Regions from separate parts of the Vibrio owensii genome, predicted to be linked through region 1. Evidence: predicted binding sites of a transcription regulator. Region 1 holds the regulator's gene; each other region holds the start of a gene.
What was found. Region 1 encodes PurR, which represses purine synthesis genes. Its sites were predicted from a motif close to TNANGNAAACGTTTNCNTNA; they were not measured.

Region 1 (5,349 bases):
TTGATATTACCAAGTGCCTCAAACAGCTTCATTGAGTCTTTGAGTATCGGTTTATCCATGATGTGTTATCTCGGTGTAATTAATATTACGCCACCAAAAATCAGGTCCGAGAGATTAGCAAATGCATGCAGACACAATGTCATTAAAGGGTAAACTCACTTAATGCATATTTGCCATCGGTAACCCCGCTACCTTCCATCTAATAAGATGGTTCAGGCCGGAGGCTTTGCGTCCCACCCTTTCGAATGGTTTGCCCTGTGCGTGACTCTTTGAGAATACTTCGTATATTGAATTAACATCACGTTTCAAATATAAAAGTGTGATCTTGGTTCAGTTAATAGCGTTAAATTGATGTGTTTTGTTTCATATTGCTGAGCATCTACTTGTCATACAAAAGCTTGATGTAGGAAATGGACTACACCTTAATTAAAACAGCAACTTATCGAAGTTTAAGGTTGTATTCTTGAACTGAAATATTAAGGGAAAGTTATTTTTAGGCATTAAAAAAGCGCCCATAAGAGCGCTTTGTAAAATGAGTTCGCAGATGAGGTTAGTTTAGTTTCTTAACCGTGTTGCGAACAACGATCTCTGGTTGCATCTCGAACACACGTTTCTCGTGTTCTTTGTCTTTGATGCGCTCCAAAAGGATCTCAAATGCGTTTTTACCCACACGACGTTTTGGTTGGTGGATAGTCGTTAGCGGTGGAGAAAAGTATTCTGCAAGCTCAATGTTGTCGTAACCGATCACGGATACATCATCCGGTACTTTGATACCGTTTTGCTGCAAGCGGCTCATTAAGCCTAGCGCCATTGTGTCGTTAAAGCAGAAGACAGCCGTTGGGCGTTTTTCCATTGCAGTGATGTTATCTGCCGCCAGTACAGCAGTATCACACTCAAAGTTACCTTCAAGAACCCAATCTTCGTTAACCGTTAGGTTTGCTTCCGCCATCGCTCGGCGGTAACCAGCGATACGCTCTTGGCACGCCGCTTTTTCAAAATGACCGCTCAAACATGCGATGTCAGTGTGACCGTTATCGATCAGGTATTTCGTCGCGATGTAGCCGCCTTCTTCCGAGTTATCGATGATCTTATCTGCCTGTGAGCTCTCAGGGCCCCAGTCCATCACAACTTTTGGAATGTCAGAATGGCGGTCTAGCATCTCTTTTAGCTCTTCCGTCAAGTCAGAACACATTACTAGGATGCCATCTACGCGTTTCTCAGCTAGCATGCGGATGTAGTCACGTTGCTTCTCGTAGATACCGCCCGTGTTACAAAGAATTAGAGTGTAACCTTGACGGTAACAGTAACTCTCAACACCATCGATGACTTCAGAGAAGAATAGGTTGGTTGATTGAGTAACTAACATACCGATAGTACGAGTAGAGTTGCACTTCAAGCTACGAGCAACGGCGCTTGGCGCGTAATTTAGTTCATCAACCGCTTTCATTACTTTTTCTTGGGTTGCTTCTGCAACAAAGCGAGTTTTGTTAATTACGTGCGAAACCGTTGTGGTAGAAACGCCGGCTAAGCGAGCAACGTCTTTAATAGTGGCCATAAATGATGTCCTGTATCGAGCTACTGAATACCGTGAGTGAAGACAACCATACGCTTAGGGTCTTGCACAAACCGAGCAACTGCAAGAAAGGGCATTGCTGAGATATTTGGCAGTGGTTGTTCCGAATCGGTATAAAAAGATTTGTAGCAACATTTGTTGCTGAGACTCATATTCCCTTCTTTTATAAGTGAGGAATTAGTCAGCAATCATGTTAAGAAAACACAAAAACCGCTATATTTCAGCGGTTTACATATAAATCATATTTAATCGTTTGCGCTCACATTTTAGACTGATGTGGGCAGGCTGGCAATATTTTCAGCGGTTGTTTTGTGCCCTTGAGGTCACATTTTCACGGCTAAATTGGTTGGGTTTCTTTAAGCCAGATTAAAACTAAACGAATAAAATAGGGAGCCTAAATAGCAGGCTCCCTAAAATAGGCGGCAATTATTCACCAAGAAGGTAGGTGCTGTCCAGTTTACAAAATGCAATTAATAGTTGCGCAACGCTAACATAGAAGCCAAATTCGTCGAACTGCTTACATTTAGCGGCAAACTGAGGTAGCCAAGTCAAAAGATGCTGTTGGATGAAATCGTTCTGCTTTTCGAACGCTTCTTCCATATGCTTTTCTTGCTCTAGTTCGTTAGAGCGAATAATCATATTACCCAAGAAATCCAACTCTACCGCTAGGTGGTCAGCTGGCTCTTTCAGGTTTTCATCAACTTGCACGCCAAACTCTGCCATCAGTTTTTCCATCTCTTCTGCTGGCTTGTCGTTTAGCAGACCAGATTGGCCGATGTACATAGAGGCATAAGGCAGCGCACCGTGCTTTTCTGTCTTAAGGAAAAGCTCACAAAAGTCTGCAGCCAACTCAAGTTGCGCGTCTTCACGATCTTGTAGGCGGTTAAGTGCATCAACAAGGGTATCCACAGCTGGTTTTAATGACTCATTTTCACCAAGGCCAGCCAAAAAGCTTCGAATTTCAACACTGTGGTAGCTTTCTAGTTCTTTCTCTGTCAGTTCTTTTGCGAACAGGCTAGAAAACCACCAATAGATTTCTGCGCGTTTCTCGTTAAAAGCTTTCACTTCTTGCATTTTTTTGCTCCTAAATGGTTATCCCCTAAGTGTAAACAATTAAGATGAATAGCAGTAACTATAATTGTTATCCATTATGGGAAAATATGCGCGTTTATGAATGGCTGTAAATAAGCTTGCTTTGAATCAATAAAAACGCAAAATCTTGCTTTTTAATGTATCTATGACTAGAAATGTTACTAGTTATGAATAGAATACGTCTTGGAAAATAAAAAAGACAGAAAGTGGTGTAAATGAGCTATCACGTATTAGTCGTAGAAGATGATGTAGTAACTCGTAGTAAGCTTGCGGGCTATTTCCAAAATGAAGGCTACAAAGTTAGTGAAGCAGAGAGCGGGGCAGAAATGCGCGAAGTGCTTCAAAGTGGCGATGTAGACCTGATCATGTTGGATATTAATTTGCCTGGCGAAGATGGCCTTATGCTTACGCGTGAATTACGCAGCCAATCAGATATCGGCATCATATTAGTGACAGGACGCACGGATAGCATTGACAAAATCGTTGGCCTAGAAATGGGCGCAGACGATTATGTGACAAAGCCTTTTGAACTAAGGGAATTATTGGTTCGCGTTAAGAACTTGCTGTGGCGCATTTCGGCGGCACGTAGCGGTTCGCAAAAAACAGCGAACGACACTAATGAAGAACACATTGTGCGCTTCGGTGAGTGGACGTTTGATATTCAACGTCGTGCTCTGAGCCGTAACGGTGAGCCAGTGAAACTAACCAAAGCGGAATATGAGCTATTGGTGGCACTGTCTTCGTACCCGAATCAGGTACTAAGCCGCGAGCGTATTTTGAATATGATCAGCCACCGAGTGGATGCGCCAAACGATCGTACTATCGATGTACTGATTCGACGCATGCGCGCTAAGATGGAGTTTGATCCAAAGAACCCACAAATCTTTGTGACCGTTCACGGTGAAGGCTACATGTTTGCAGGTGACTAAATCATCGCAATAAAGAAAAAGGAGAGCATCGGCTCTCCTTTTTTGTGTCTGTGATTTCAGTTAAGACAATCTAACGATAAGTTTTATCAGCGACAACGTTCTTGCTAGGCAGCAATTAAGGTTGTGCGACTTCAGGCTCTTCTATTTCAACCATTGGCGTTTGTCCTACGTTGTCACGCAGTTTCTGCCATAACCCACCAAGATACTCATGCCAGTACAGTTCGGTTTGCTCTAAGTAACGAGCTTTCGGTGCGTACTTTTGCCATGGCTGCTCGATGTCATCAATCGCCATAAAGTTCGTTGGTGCAGGGATGGGTTTAATACCCGCAGCGTTGAACTCATACAAAGCACGTTTCATGTGGCTCGCCGAAGTTACGAGCACGATGTCTTTTTGCTTAACAAACGCGGCTGCTTGGCGAGCTTCTTCCCACGTATCTTTGGCGTCTTCCAATAAAATAATATCGGATTTAGCAACGCCAAGAGAAAGCGCGACGTTTGCCATCATACGAGCATGGCTAATTTCAGAACCACCTGCATAACCAGACAGGATTAACTTCGCACCTGGGTACATGCGCAAAATACGAATGCCCTCGGTGAGTCGCATCAGTGCTGTGCGACTTAATTGAGAGGTCGGTGGGATCTCATCGTCCACCACATGGCCATTACCAAGAACCATGACATAGTCGACGGTACCAGAAACGGGTAAAAACGCTTTGTACTCGCGCTCTAGCGGCATCAGTAGCTTAGTTGAAACAGGTTGGAAGGCAACGAGAAAAATGCCGACAAAAGAGAATAGAACAACAAAGCAGCCAGTTTTACGTTTGGTGGTAAAACTAATGAGAGCAAGACCTAACAAGCCTATGATTAGCAATGCCGGAAGAGGCATCAACAAGGCTGACATAACTTTTTTCAGCTCAAACATACATAAATAGTCCGAAAAAACATCAATTGATAATAAAAATGAGGATAACCCTCTTTATTCCTGCTTTCCTTGTGACAGAATAGCGGCACAATCCGTTATGATAACTCAGCAGAAGTGACAGAAGACCGCAATTTCGACGATATCGCCCACAAATTTGCAAAAAATATTTACGGCTCCGATAAAGGGGAGATCCGCCAAATCATTGTGTGGGAAGATTTTCTACAGATTCTAAGTGAATTAGACGCCGACCATCAAGCCCTGCAAGTCCTTGATGCGGGTGGTGGGTTAGCACAATTGTCGCAAAAGCTTGCTAAGCTCGGACATCATGTCGCTTTATGTGATCTATCTTCGGAAATGCTGCAACTAGCAAAGCAGGATATTGAAAAAAACGGTTTGCTTGAGCAGTATCGCCTGATTCATTCACCTGTCCAATCCATTGGTGACCATATGGAAACGCAGGTGGACCTTGTCATGTTTCATGCCGTCATGGAGTGGTTGGTCGACCCGAAAACCGCACTCGAGACCGTTTTGGAACAGGTCAAGCCGGGGGGCATTGCTTCGGTTATGTTCTATAACCACCACGGCTTAGTCTATAAAAATGTGGTTTGTGGCAACATTCCTCATATTTTAGACGGCATGCCTCACCGGAAAAGATTTAAACTACAGCCACAGAAAGGCCTAAAACCCGAAGAGGTCTATCAATGGATAGAAGATTCTGGTTTTAGTATTTGTGGCAAATCTGGTATTCGTTCCTTCAGTGATTACATAGGTAATATGCAATACATGGGCGATTACGAGTTTGAAGATGTGTTGGCGCTAGAAAAACAACTTTG
Region 2 (5,349 bases), 370 kb from region 1:
CCTGATGTGGAAACAGAACATCGCGGAGTTAAGCCAACCAGAGGATCGCCTTTGGGATGCAGCCTTAAAATCGATGTCTTCTCGTCAGAGCGATGAATCCAATCTAGTGATGTTGGTGAAGCTAGCAAAACATGAAGGGATCCATGAATTACGTGTAGTTATGCCTTATTCGTTAGACTCAAAACAAATAGAGTACATTGAATCTCGAAGTAAACTAAAAGTAGAAACTGCAGAGCAAGATGTGCTTAATTTGAAGCTCTAACACCCAAGGAACATTTCCCCCAAACACAAAAGCGACCTGCAACGGTCGCTTTTTTTATGTTTGTTTTGTTGATTCTATAAATTGCTTTTCAATTTGTTGGAACTGTGATGAATATAGAGTATTTACACTTAAAGTAACAAAAAATTAACATCAAGAAATGCAATTGTCATAACTAGCTTCTAACTTAATGTTTTTTAGAGTAATTAGCCAAACGACCCCAATGCCTAAATTGGCTCGTTACTCAGCGCAGGAAAACGCGCATCGATAAAAACACAATAACAAAGGAAGTTACTATGTCATTGTCTCGCAGAGACTTTATAAAAGTCGTCTCTTCAGGAGCTGTTGCTACCACGCTGACCGCTTGTGGGAGTGAGGATAACAATACCGCAAATGCTGCCTCATTCGAGCATGGCGTCGCCAGCGGTGACCCAACTCAAACTCAAGTGATCATCTGGACACGCGTGACTACGCAGGCGAGTTATGTCGATGTCTCTTGGCAGGTGTCTGCAACGCAAGACTTTTCTAGCATCGAGCAAAGTGGCACTTTTACCACAGATACCAGTCGCGATTTTACGGTTAAGGTCGATGTGAAAAACCTTAATCCAAGCTCCCAGTACTACTACCGATTCATGGTGGGAGAGAATACGAGCATCGTTGGTATGACACAGACCTTACCGGAAGGCAGCGTGACCAAAGCGTCTATGGCAGTCGTGTCTTGCGCAAATTATCCGGCGGGGTATTTCAACGTCTACAAAGAGATTCTTTCACAGCATCAAAAGGAAGCGTTTGATGTGGTTTTACATCTCGGTGATTACATTTATGAATACGGCGCTGGTGGTTATGCGAGCGAAGATGCAGCTGCGCTAGGTCGTGAGCCGAGTAAAGGCACAGAATGCATTACGTTAGATGATTATCGAAAGCGCTATGCACAATACCGCCAAGATGAAGATCTGCAAGCTCTACATGCGGCGTTACCAATGATCGCGGTTTGGGATGACCACGAGTTAGCTAATGATGCATGGAAAGAGGGAGCGGAAAACCATCAAGACAATGAAGGCAGCTTTAATGACAGACGCGCCGCGGCAGCAGCAGCTTGGACTGAATGGCTCCCTGTGCGAGAAAACACCTTCTCAAACATGCTGATTTATCGTCAGTTTGCCTTTGGTGACTTAATCAATTTAATGATGCTCGACACTCGTTTGGTAGGCCGCGACCAACCTTTGGATTATTTCTCTCTCACCGAACCAACAATGGAAGCGATTGGTAGCCTAGTCGCTCAGTCACGCAGTACCGAACGAGAACTGCTTGGTACAGAGCAGTTAGCGTGGTTGATGAATGCGTTTAATAGCCAGAATGCAAAGTGGAATGTGCTTGGACAGCAAGTGCTGATGTCACGCATGGAGCTTCCGAGCTCGGTAATGTTGGCGATGTTCCAGCTCTTTACCGCAAGCGATGATCAGAAGATGGACGCATTATTGGCAGTGAACAATGCAATCGCCGGTTATCTTGCCGATCCAAATTCAGACACGATTAAGCTGCCGTATAACCTCGATGCTTGGGATGGTTATTACGTCGAACGTGAGCGCGTTTATGAAATTGCTAAAGCAAGCTCAGGCAACTTTGTATGTTTGGCGGGCGATACACATAATGCATGGACTAGTGAGTTGAAGGATATATCGAACAATCCTATTGGCGTTGAATTCGCGACAAGCTCGGTCAGTTCGCCGGGCTTGGAAGAATATTTAGCGTTGGAGCCGGTTGCGATTGCTCAGATGGAATATTCACTGCCGAATTTAGTCTCTGAGCTGCAATGGACAGACATTAAGCAACGCGGTTTCATGCGTGTGACCTTTACGCCAGAGAAAGCGCAATCAACGTGGTACATGCTTTCCAGCATTAAAGACAAAAACTATCAAGTGACAACCAAGTCGGCATCCACAACGGATGGTCTGACGCTCGATATAGAGTAGGGCAGCTAACGAATACGTTCTAGACGACCGCGCTTGAAATAAGAAAGTCCGCACGTGGCGGACTTTCTTGTTGTTTAATCTAGTAATTCAGCATAGAAGCTGGCTTTAGTCGATTAGACCGTATTCTTTGCTCAAGATTTCGATGATCTCTGCTTTTGGATTATCGCTCAACTTGATTGGTTGCCCTGTAATTTTTTCTGCAATGCCGATATACGTGCGAGAGATATCCATCAAAGACTCCACTGGCAGGTCGTTATCACGAGCAAGGGCTTCACGCTCTGGCATGCGTTCTTTGTTAAGCAGAATATCAGGATCAGGGAAGTGGTTTAGCAAGAACTGACGGAAACCTTCTTTCGAGTTCTCAACGATGTTACCTGCTTGGTATTCTTTCGTATCCCAAATACGTGACGAATCAGGCGTACCGACTTCATCCATGTAAATTAGCTTTTCGTTACCGGCAGCGTCGTGCACGTAACCAAATTCAAACTTAGTATCTACGAACGTTTGGTCAACGGCTTCAAGCGCATTGCTGATCACGTTAAAGCCTTCTTTCAATAGCTTTTCGTACTGTGCAATGTCTTCTGCACTTGAGAAGTTGAAAGCTTCATAGTTATCCACGATGTTTTGGCGAGTGATGTTCACGTCATCCGCCTCAGGTACGCCTGGAATACCTTTCAAGATACCTTTGGTTGAAGGTGTCATTAGCAATTCAGGTAGCGCTTTATCTTTCTCAAGACCTTCAGGAAGCTGAATGCCACAGAATTCACGCTCGCCATTTGCGTAAGCGCGCCACATAGAACCTGTGATGTACTTACGGCAGATTGCTTCAATCTTAACTGGCTTCGCTTTTTGTACGATCCAAACGAATGGGTGAGGGATGTCCAAGATATGACTATCAGCAAGGCCGTTGTCTTTGAACAATTTGAACCAGTGGTTAGAGATCGCGTTGAGTGCAGCGCCTTTACCCGGAACGCCTTTGAGTCCACCTTCGCCATGCCAGATACAGTCGAATGCAGAGATACGGTCACTGATCACCATGATAGCCAGTGGGGCATCAGGGGCGACATCGTATCCTTTTTCTTTGATCAGTCGTGCGCTGTCTTCTTCAGTTAACCAGTAAACAGAGCGAACTTTTCCGCTGTGAACAGGCTTGTGGGTGCGAATTGGCAGGTCGTCATTGACGGCAAGTACTTGATTAGCAAGGCTCATTGCGACATTCCTATCATCTTAATCAAACGTCATAAAGAGAAGATATCCAGCGAAAAAAGCACGCTGAATAAATCGAATGATGGCATCATACCAGAACTATTTTAACTCGCCAGAGAAAAAGCAAACGTTTGCCTTAATTTGTTAAAGCACAAAAAAAGCCCCCTTAAAAGGAGGCGAGATGCAGGATGGATAACGTCGATCTTGTTAGTGGTACTTGTTCACTCTGCCTTCGACGAAAAAGACTTCACACTGATAACGTTGAGCAATATCGCGAAGCATTGATTGATTCATTAGGGCAATCTTGTTCGATGCGACGACAGCGCTAGCGTTACCAGACTGAATAGCTTTAATCACGATTTCCACTTCAGAAAGCTGTTGAGACGGCTTCATCTGAATGATGTTTTGACAGCGAATGTTGGAAGCAGCAAGTTGCTCAAAATCAGGACGAGGGCACTCAGCGGTAAACAGAATCCATTGCTGTTGTTGAGACAATACTGCCAACTTAGAAAGAAGTTGGTCAGACACATCCATAGGTTGTGTTGCTTGTGCCAATACGTTGTAGCGAGAGTATGTATGAGATTGAGTTTGTAACTGCATCTTACTGTTCCTTTATACATGCTGTATGTGTATACAGTAGTTTGTTTTTGATGCCTGATCAACCGATTTTTATGAGTGGAGTTGAAAAACTTTCCCGCACTTATGACCTGCTTTTTGTCTAAGTTATTGAAATTAAGGTGTAAAGTTTGGATTTTGATATGTTTGATAAACATGGTGAAATGTGAAGTCACCTGCATTCCGGAGCTGTATATACAGGTGATTACTACTGTATATACAGTAATTTCGGCTTAGCTATACAGTGGTTTTAACCGGTTTATACAGTGCTTTTTCGTGATGGCACACAGTAGTGTTAGTGCTTTTGAGGGAGAAGAAAGGAAGAGAAAACAAAAAGGCAGAGGCTGAACGTTCAAGAAAGCGCTTTGCTTTTACAGACAACGATAAAAAGCAGGCTGCGAATACGCAGCCTGAAAATACAAGGATCGATGTTTAATAATGGTTAGAATTCGGTTTTTGCACGTGCGATTTCTGTTTCAAATTGGCCAATGTTGCCAGCCCTTACAAGCTGAACCATAGTTTGATACATGGCGCGAATTTGTTCGATGTTACCTGAATTGGCGCGAGAGCATAAACTGCCAAGGTCGGAGTTTGCTAACCGCAATAATCGACTTTTGTTAGGGCCAGAGACTTTTCTTTTAATTGTATTTTTCAAAACCATCAACTCGCCAGTTGCAACGGCTTCAGGAGGCTGGCTAGCAATAATTGCTTCCGCTTCATCTGTGTACATATGGTCACCTGTTTTTTGTTTGAGCGACAAAACTATACTCCAGATGTATCGTGGGTTTGACCCGCTGACAGGGAAAACCATCAACATCACTATGAAATAAGTGACACTGTTTTTAATAGGTCAATTAATAGCCAATTTGAGAGTGTGAGAACCACCAGAGGACTAGAGAATGTGATTGCGGAGTGTTTTGGTTGTGAGGGCTTCACGTTCTAATGAAGGATCAAAAAAGCGCCTTGTGATAAGGCGCCCTTGAAAATCAGTTCCGTTGATTTGTTCTATTTAGCTTGCTCGTTGTTCCAAACGCTCGCGCATTTGCAATTCGCCTTGGTTGAATAGGCGGACATCGATTTTCGCGATGTCGTAGCAAGAGCTGCATGAACGATGGTATTTACCATCTACGTAATCATGACGAGTTACAAAGCTAGGTTTTTTACACCAGTCACAGGTGCCTTCTTCAGTGAACATTGATTTTCTCCCCACCTACATAAATTTGAGTCGCTAGGTGTTATTTTTCACCCGGCATTATGGCATATAAAAGATGGTCAAGTTAAATGTCTGTTAATTTG
Region 3 (5,349 bases), 1.1 Mb from region 1:
GCAGTATCCGGTGGCTATATTCGAAAGGGGAGGGGCTAGCTATGATGATGGATATACTTATGTATCTATTCGAAACCTACATCCATAGCGATGCAGAGTTACAAGTCGAACAAGACGAATTGGAAGATGAATTGCTTCGTGCAGGCTTCCAGCAAAAAGACATCTACAAAGCCCTTGTCTGGTTAGAAGAGCTGGCGGCATTGCAACAAAGCGATGAACATTCAGCCATTTCAACCTGCATTGCATCGGCATCGACACGTATCTATACCGCTTCAGAAATGCAGCGACTGGACCTCGAATGTCGTGGGTTCTTGTTGTTCCTAGAGCAAATCAATGTTCTGACCACCGAAACGCGTGAGATGGTTATCGACCGTGTAATGGGGCTTGAAACCAATGAGTTTGAGCTTGAGGACCTCAAATGGATCATTCTTATGGTGCTGTTTAATGTTCCAGGCAACGAAAACGCCTACACGCTGATGGAAGAGCTGCTGTACACCAAGGAACAAGGTATTCTTCATTAATATCTTCGCTTGAGCGGTGAGTATGAGTAGTAAAATCGATCACAACCTTTTCTCGGCACACGAGCATGCGCTTGAGCGCGAACCTTGCCCTAAATGCGGTGGGGAAGTGTCGCTTAAGCACGGTAAACACGGTCCTTTTTTAGGTTGTAGCCAATACCCAAGTTGCGATTACATTAAGCCGCTACACAGCAATGACGGTCACATCGTGAAAGAGTTGGGTGTGCCTTGCCCTGAGTGTGGCAATGAATTGGTACTTCGCCAAGGGCGCTACGGTATGTTCGTTGGTTGTAGCCATTACCCAGCATGCCATCATATTGAGTCGATTAACCAACCTGAGCCAGAGCAGCAAGCGAAAGAGCAACACGCTTGCCCTGAATGTGGCAAAGGACATTTGGTTGAGCGTAAAACCCGATTTGGGAAAACATTCTACGCGTGTGATAACTATCCGAAGTGCAAGTTTGCGGTGAACTTGCCACCTGTTAGAGGCCGCTGCGAGGAATGTGGATTTACCTTGTTGGTAGAAAAGAAACTGGCCAGCGGGGTTAAACTGCAATGCGCGAGCCGGAAGTGCCAGCATACTCAATCACAATAACCTTCAGTACGAATTAAAAAGGGTCGCATCATGCGACCCTTTTGCTATTTATTCCGCTGCTTTTCTATGCTTGCCACTGCTTGGCAAATTCATGCACAGCAGGGAAAGCCTGTTCATCCAAAACATCTGCTAATGCACAAAGTTTGCGATTAAGTTCGCCAGTGTAGTCACCACATACGTTGATGTGGCCCATCTTGCGACCCGCACGTTTTTCTTTGCCATACCAATGAATGTGACAACCATCCATCGCTAGCAATGCTTCTGGCAGTGTGTCTTCACCAAGAATATTAATCATCGAGGTTTCACGAACCAGCTTAGTGCTACCCAAAGGCATGCCACACACGGCGCGTAGGTGGTTCTCAAACTGACAGGTTTCTGCACCTTGTTGAGTCCAGTGACCAGAGTTGTGTACGCGTGGTGCGATTTCATTAACTAGCAAAGTACCGTCAACATCGAAGAACTCCAGCGCTAGCACACCAACGTAATTCAAGCTGTTGGCAACGGCCGTGAACATCTGTTTTGCTTGCTCTTGCAACTCTGGTGCATCAATCGCGGTAGAAAGGCTCAATACACCATTGGTGTGGACGTTCTCTGCCAGAGGGTATACTTCAACGCTGCCATCTTTACCACGGGCACCAACCAGTGAAACTTCGCGATTAAAAGGGACAAATTCCTCAGCAACAATCGCTTGAGTTGGTGTTGCCGCGATGCACTCTGCCATCTCTGTCCAAATATCTTCGACTTGAGAAGTCTCTTTTAAGCGCCACTGGCCTTTACCATCGTAACCACCCAATGCACTTTTCAGAACCATTGGCATACCAACGTGTTCAATTGCGCGATCAAAGTCTTCACGAGTTTCGATTACGTAGTATTTCGCGTTACGCACGCCAGCATCATCAAGTAATGCCTTTTCAATGCGGCGATCACCACCTGCTTTGATGGCTTGCGTACTTGGTAAGAACTTACCGCTCGCTTCGCAAACATCGAGCACATCATGTGGGATATGCTCGAACTCAGCAGTAATGACGTCTACTTGTTCAATTGCATTCTCTAAGCCGTTGCCTAGTACGTGCTGAGTCAGTGGATGAACGATGTTACCGCTGCCCACATCGTAAGCTGATATTTGAATATTCAGTGGCGCACCAGCCAGAGACATCATACGAGCTAGTTGACCCGCACCAAGAACCAGTACATGCATCTGATTAATCCTCAGCAGGGTTTGGGTTCGCCAATACGGTTTCCGTTTGTTCGTTACGGAACGCTTCGACTTTTGCCATGATCGCTTCATCATGTGTACCAAGGATTTGAGCTGCTAGGATGCCAGCGTTTGCTGCGCCTGCTTCGCCAATCGCCAATGTACCAACCGCAATACCCTTTGGCATTTGTACGATAGAAAGCAGTGAATCCATGCCTTTCAGTGCACGAGACTGAACTGGAACGCCAAGCACAGGTACGCTGGTAAACGCTGCTGCCATACCTGGTAGGTGGGCGGCTCCGCCTGCACCCGCGATGATGACTTTAATACCGCGTTCTTTGGCACTGCTTGCGTAATCAGCCAATAATTGAGGAGTACGGTGAGCTGACACCACCTTTGTTTCGTAAGACACGCCAAATTGATCCAGCATGTCTGCTGCTAGTTTCATGGTTGGCCAATCTGATTTAGAACCCATGATGATACCGACTTTCATCTCAAACTCCTTCAAGCTGCAAAATTAGGTGAGCTGATAAATTTGTGCGCATTATACGGGGATTTTTACCTCAAGCAAACGTTTGCGTGTGTTTGTAAATGGTATTGATACATTTTATAAACAAATTGATTTAGTCTCTGAGAATGAATATTTGTACACTTAGTGCAAACACAACAGATAAGACTATCAGGAAGTAATTGGTGGATAACTTTGAACAGGTGCTTGAAGCACTACAAAAAGGCGAAGTGATTGCCTATCCAACAGAAGGCGTATTTGGTGTCGGCTGTGATCCAGATAACCCAGAAGCGATTCAAAAGTTGCTAGAGCTAAAGCAGCGCCCAGTAGAGAAGGGGCTCATTCTTATTGCTGCGAGCTATGAGCAGCTTTTGCCTTATGTTGATGAATCTCAGTTGACTCAAGATCAGTTAGATAAAGTCCACGCAACTTGGCCAGGGCCATACACTTGGATCATGCCTGCGAGTGACAAAGTCTCTCACTGGGTATCGGGTCAATTTGATTCGATTGCAGTACGTGTGACTGATCATCCTTTAGTACAAAAGATGTGTAATGCATTCGGAAAGCCGCTAACCTCTACTAGCGCGAATCTTACAGGTCTGCCTCCTTGTATGACGACGGAAGAAGTTGAAGAACAGTTAGGTGACCGACTTGTGGCGATCTTACGTGGTGAAACCAGCGGTCGTGACAAGCCTAGTGAAATCCGTGATGCTAAAACCTCGCAAATATTAAGACAGGGCTAACCCTGCTAGTCAGCAATCAATAGGTACTACACGTATGTCAGCAATCGATAAGCACGCCGTAAAGCAGTTCTTGATGTCACTTCAGGATTCCATTTGTCAGCAACTAGAACAAGAAGATGGAAAGGCCGTCTTTGTCGAAGATGCTTGGCAACGTGAAAAAGGAGAGCGTCTTGGTGGCGGTGGCCGCACTCGCGTATTGCGTGATGGTCTTATCTTCGAGCAAGGAGGAGTGAACTTCTCTCATGTAGAAGGTAATGAAATGCCAGCATCAGCGACAGCACATCGTCCAGAGTTAGCGGGTCGTCGTTTTGAAGCGATGGGTGTTTCTTTGGTTATTCACCCTAAAAACCCTTATGTACCGACTTCGCACGCTAATGTCCGCTTCTTTATTGCAGAGAAAGACGGTGAAGACCCAATTTGGTGGTTTGGTGGTGGTTTTGACCTCACGCCTTTCTACCCATTTGAAGAAGATTGCCAATCATGGCACGACACAGCAAAACAGCTTTGTGCACCATTTGGTGAAGACGTTTACGCAGAGCACAAAGCATGGTGTGATAAATACTTCTTCCTACCACATCGAAATGAAACTCGCGGTGTCGGCGGTCTGTTCTTTGATGACCTAAACCAGTGGGAATTTGATAAGTGCTTTGACTACATCAAAGCGGTTGGTGAGGGATACTGTCAAGCTTACCTACCGATCGTTTCTCGTCGTAAAGACATTGAATTTGGTGAACGTGAGCGCGAGTTCCAACTGTACCGACGTGGTCGTTACGTAGAGTTCAACCTAGTGTATGACCGTGGCACTCTGTTTGGTTTGCAAAGTGGTGGTCGTACCGAGTCGATTCTTATGTCAATGCCACCACTTGCGCGTTGGGAATACAGCTATGTGCCGCAAGCAGGTTCTCCAGAGGCCGAGCTTTACGAGCGATACCTAACGCCCCGAGAGTGGTAGGCGCTGAATCTCCTTTTCTATATAGATAGATAGTGATAGGGTCATCTGTAATCAGGTGGCCCTGTTTTTTCTATATAAGTAAGGAATAAAGGTAAGGAAATGACTCAGCAAATTGATCGCTATGCCGTGTTTGGTAACCCTATCGGACACAGTAAGTCGCCATTCATTCACACCTTGTTTGCCCGTCAAACCAATCAGTCTTTGGTGTACACCGCAGAAAGTGCACCTGTTGATGGCTTTATTGATGCAGCTAAGGTGTTTTTTGCTGAAGGTGGCAAGGGGTGCAACATTACCATGCCATTTAAAGAAGACGCTTATCAATTTGCTAACCGTCTGACTGAGCGTGCTCAGTTGGCGGGCGCAGTGAACACTCTCAAGAAGTTAGATGATGGTGAAATCATTGGTGACAACACCGATGGGGCAGGTCTAGTGCAAGATTTGCTTCAGCACCAAGTTGTATTGGAAGGTGCTCGAATCCTAATTATTGGTGCTGGTGGTGCCGCTCGTGGTGTTATTAAGCCACTGCTTGATCAAAAGTCGGCTTCTTTAACCATTACCAACCGTACCTTTAGTAAAGCACAGGAGCTTGCAGAGTTGTTTGTCTCTCATGGCCCTATAGTAGCCAAAGAGATGGAAAGTATTGATGAAAAGTATGATGTCATCATTAATTCCACTTCCGCTTCTCTTAGTGGTGAACTGCCTGCTATCTCTTCCTCTATCTTTGCCGCTAACAGTACAAGCTATGACATGATTTATGGCAAAGGGGTGACGAGCTTTAACTTATGGGCAAGAGAAAATGGTGCCGCTCATGCGTATGACGGTCTTGGAATGCTAGTTG

Region 2: a site for PurR is predicted at 3,558-3,577, ahead of A9237_RS01595 (phosphoribosylaminoimidazolesuccinocarboxamide synthase). Genes of this name have one in related genera too.
Region 3: a site for PurR is predicted at 2,872-2,891, ahead of purE (5-(carboxyamino)imidazole ribonucleotide mutase). Genes of this name have one in related genera too.

Annotation. Positions count from the first base shown of each region.
Region 1 covers NZ_CP019959.1:728,072-733,420, reverse strand. The annotation lists gene A9237_RS03180 (TfoX/Sxy family DNA transformation protein) at 1-59, opposite strand, end outside; cyclic di-GMP riboswitch class I at 176-265, opposite strand; gene purR (HTH-type transcriptional repressor PurR) at 551-1,555, opposite strand; gene torD (molecular chaperone TorD) at 2,000-2,647, opposite strand; gene torR (two-component system response regulator TorR) at 2,881-3,594, shown strand; gene elyC (envelope biogenesis factor ElyC) at 3,710-4,516, opposite strand; gene cmoM (tRNA uridine 5-oxyacetic acid(34) methyltransferase CmoM) at 4,631-5,349, shown strand, end outside.
Region 2 covers NZ_CP019959.1:357,292-362,640, reverse strand. The annotation lists gene A9237_RS01605 (hypothetical protein) at 1-262, shown strand, start outside; gene A9237_RS01600 (alkaline phosphatase D family protein) at 556-2,232, shown strand; gene A9237_RS01595 (phosphoribosylaminoimidazolesuccinocarboxamide synthase) at 2,338-3,441, opposite strand; gene A9237_RS01590 (SulA-like leucine-rich domain-containing protein) at 3,646-4,038, opposite strand; gene A9237_RS01585 (hypothetical protein) at 4,496-4,783, opposite strand; gene A9237_RS01580 (hypothetical protein) at 5,063-5,248, opposite strand.
Region 3 covers NZ_CP019959.1:1,790,164-1,795,512, reverse strand. The annotation lists gene dprA (DNA-processing protein DprA) at 1-39, shown strand, start outside; gene A9237_RS08105 (DUF494 family protein) at 42-521, shown strand; gene A9237_RS08100 (DNA topoisomerase family protein) at 544-1,113, shown strand; gene A9237_RS08095 (5-(carboxyamino)imidazole ribonucleotide synthase) at 1,178-2,311, opposite strand; gene purE (5-(carboxyamino)imidazole ribonucleotide mutase) at 2,316-2,801, opposite strand; gene tsaC (L-threonylcarbamoyladenylate synthase type 1 TsaC) at 3,002-3,559, shown strand; gene hemF (oxygen-dependent coproporphyrinogen oxidase) at 3,594-4,511, shown strand; gene aroE (shikimate dehydrogenase) at 4,611-5,349, shown strand, end outside.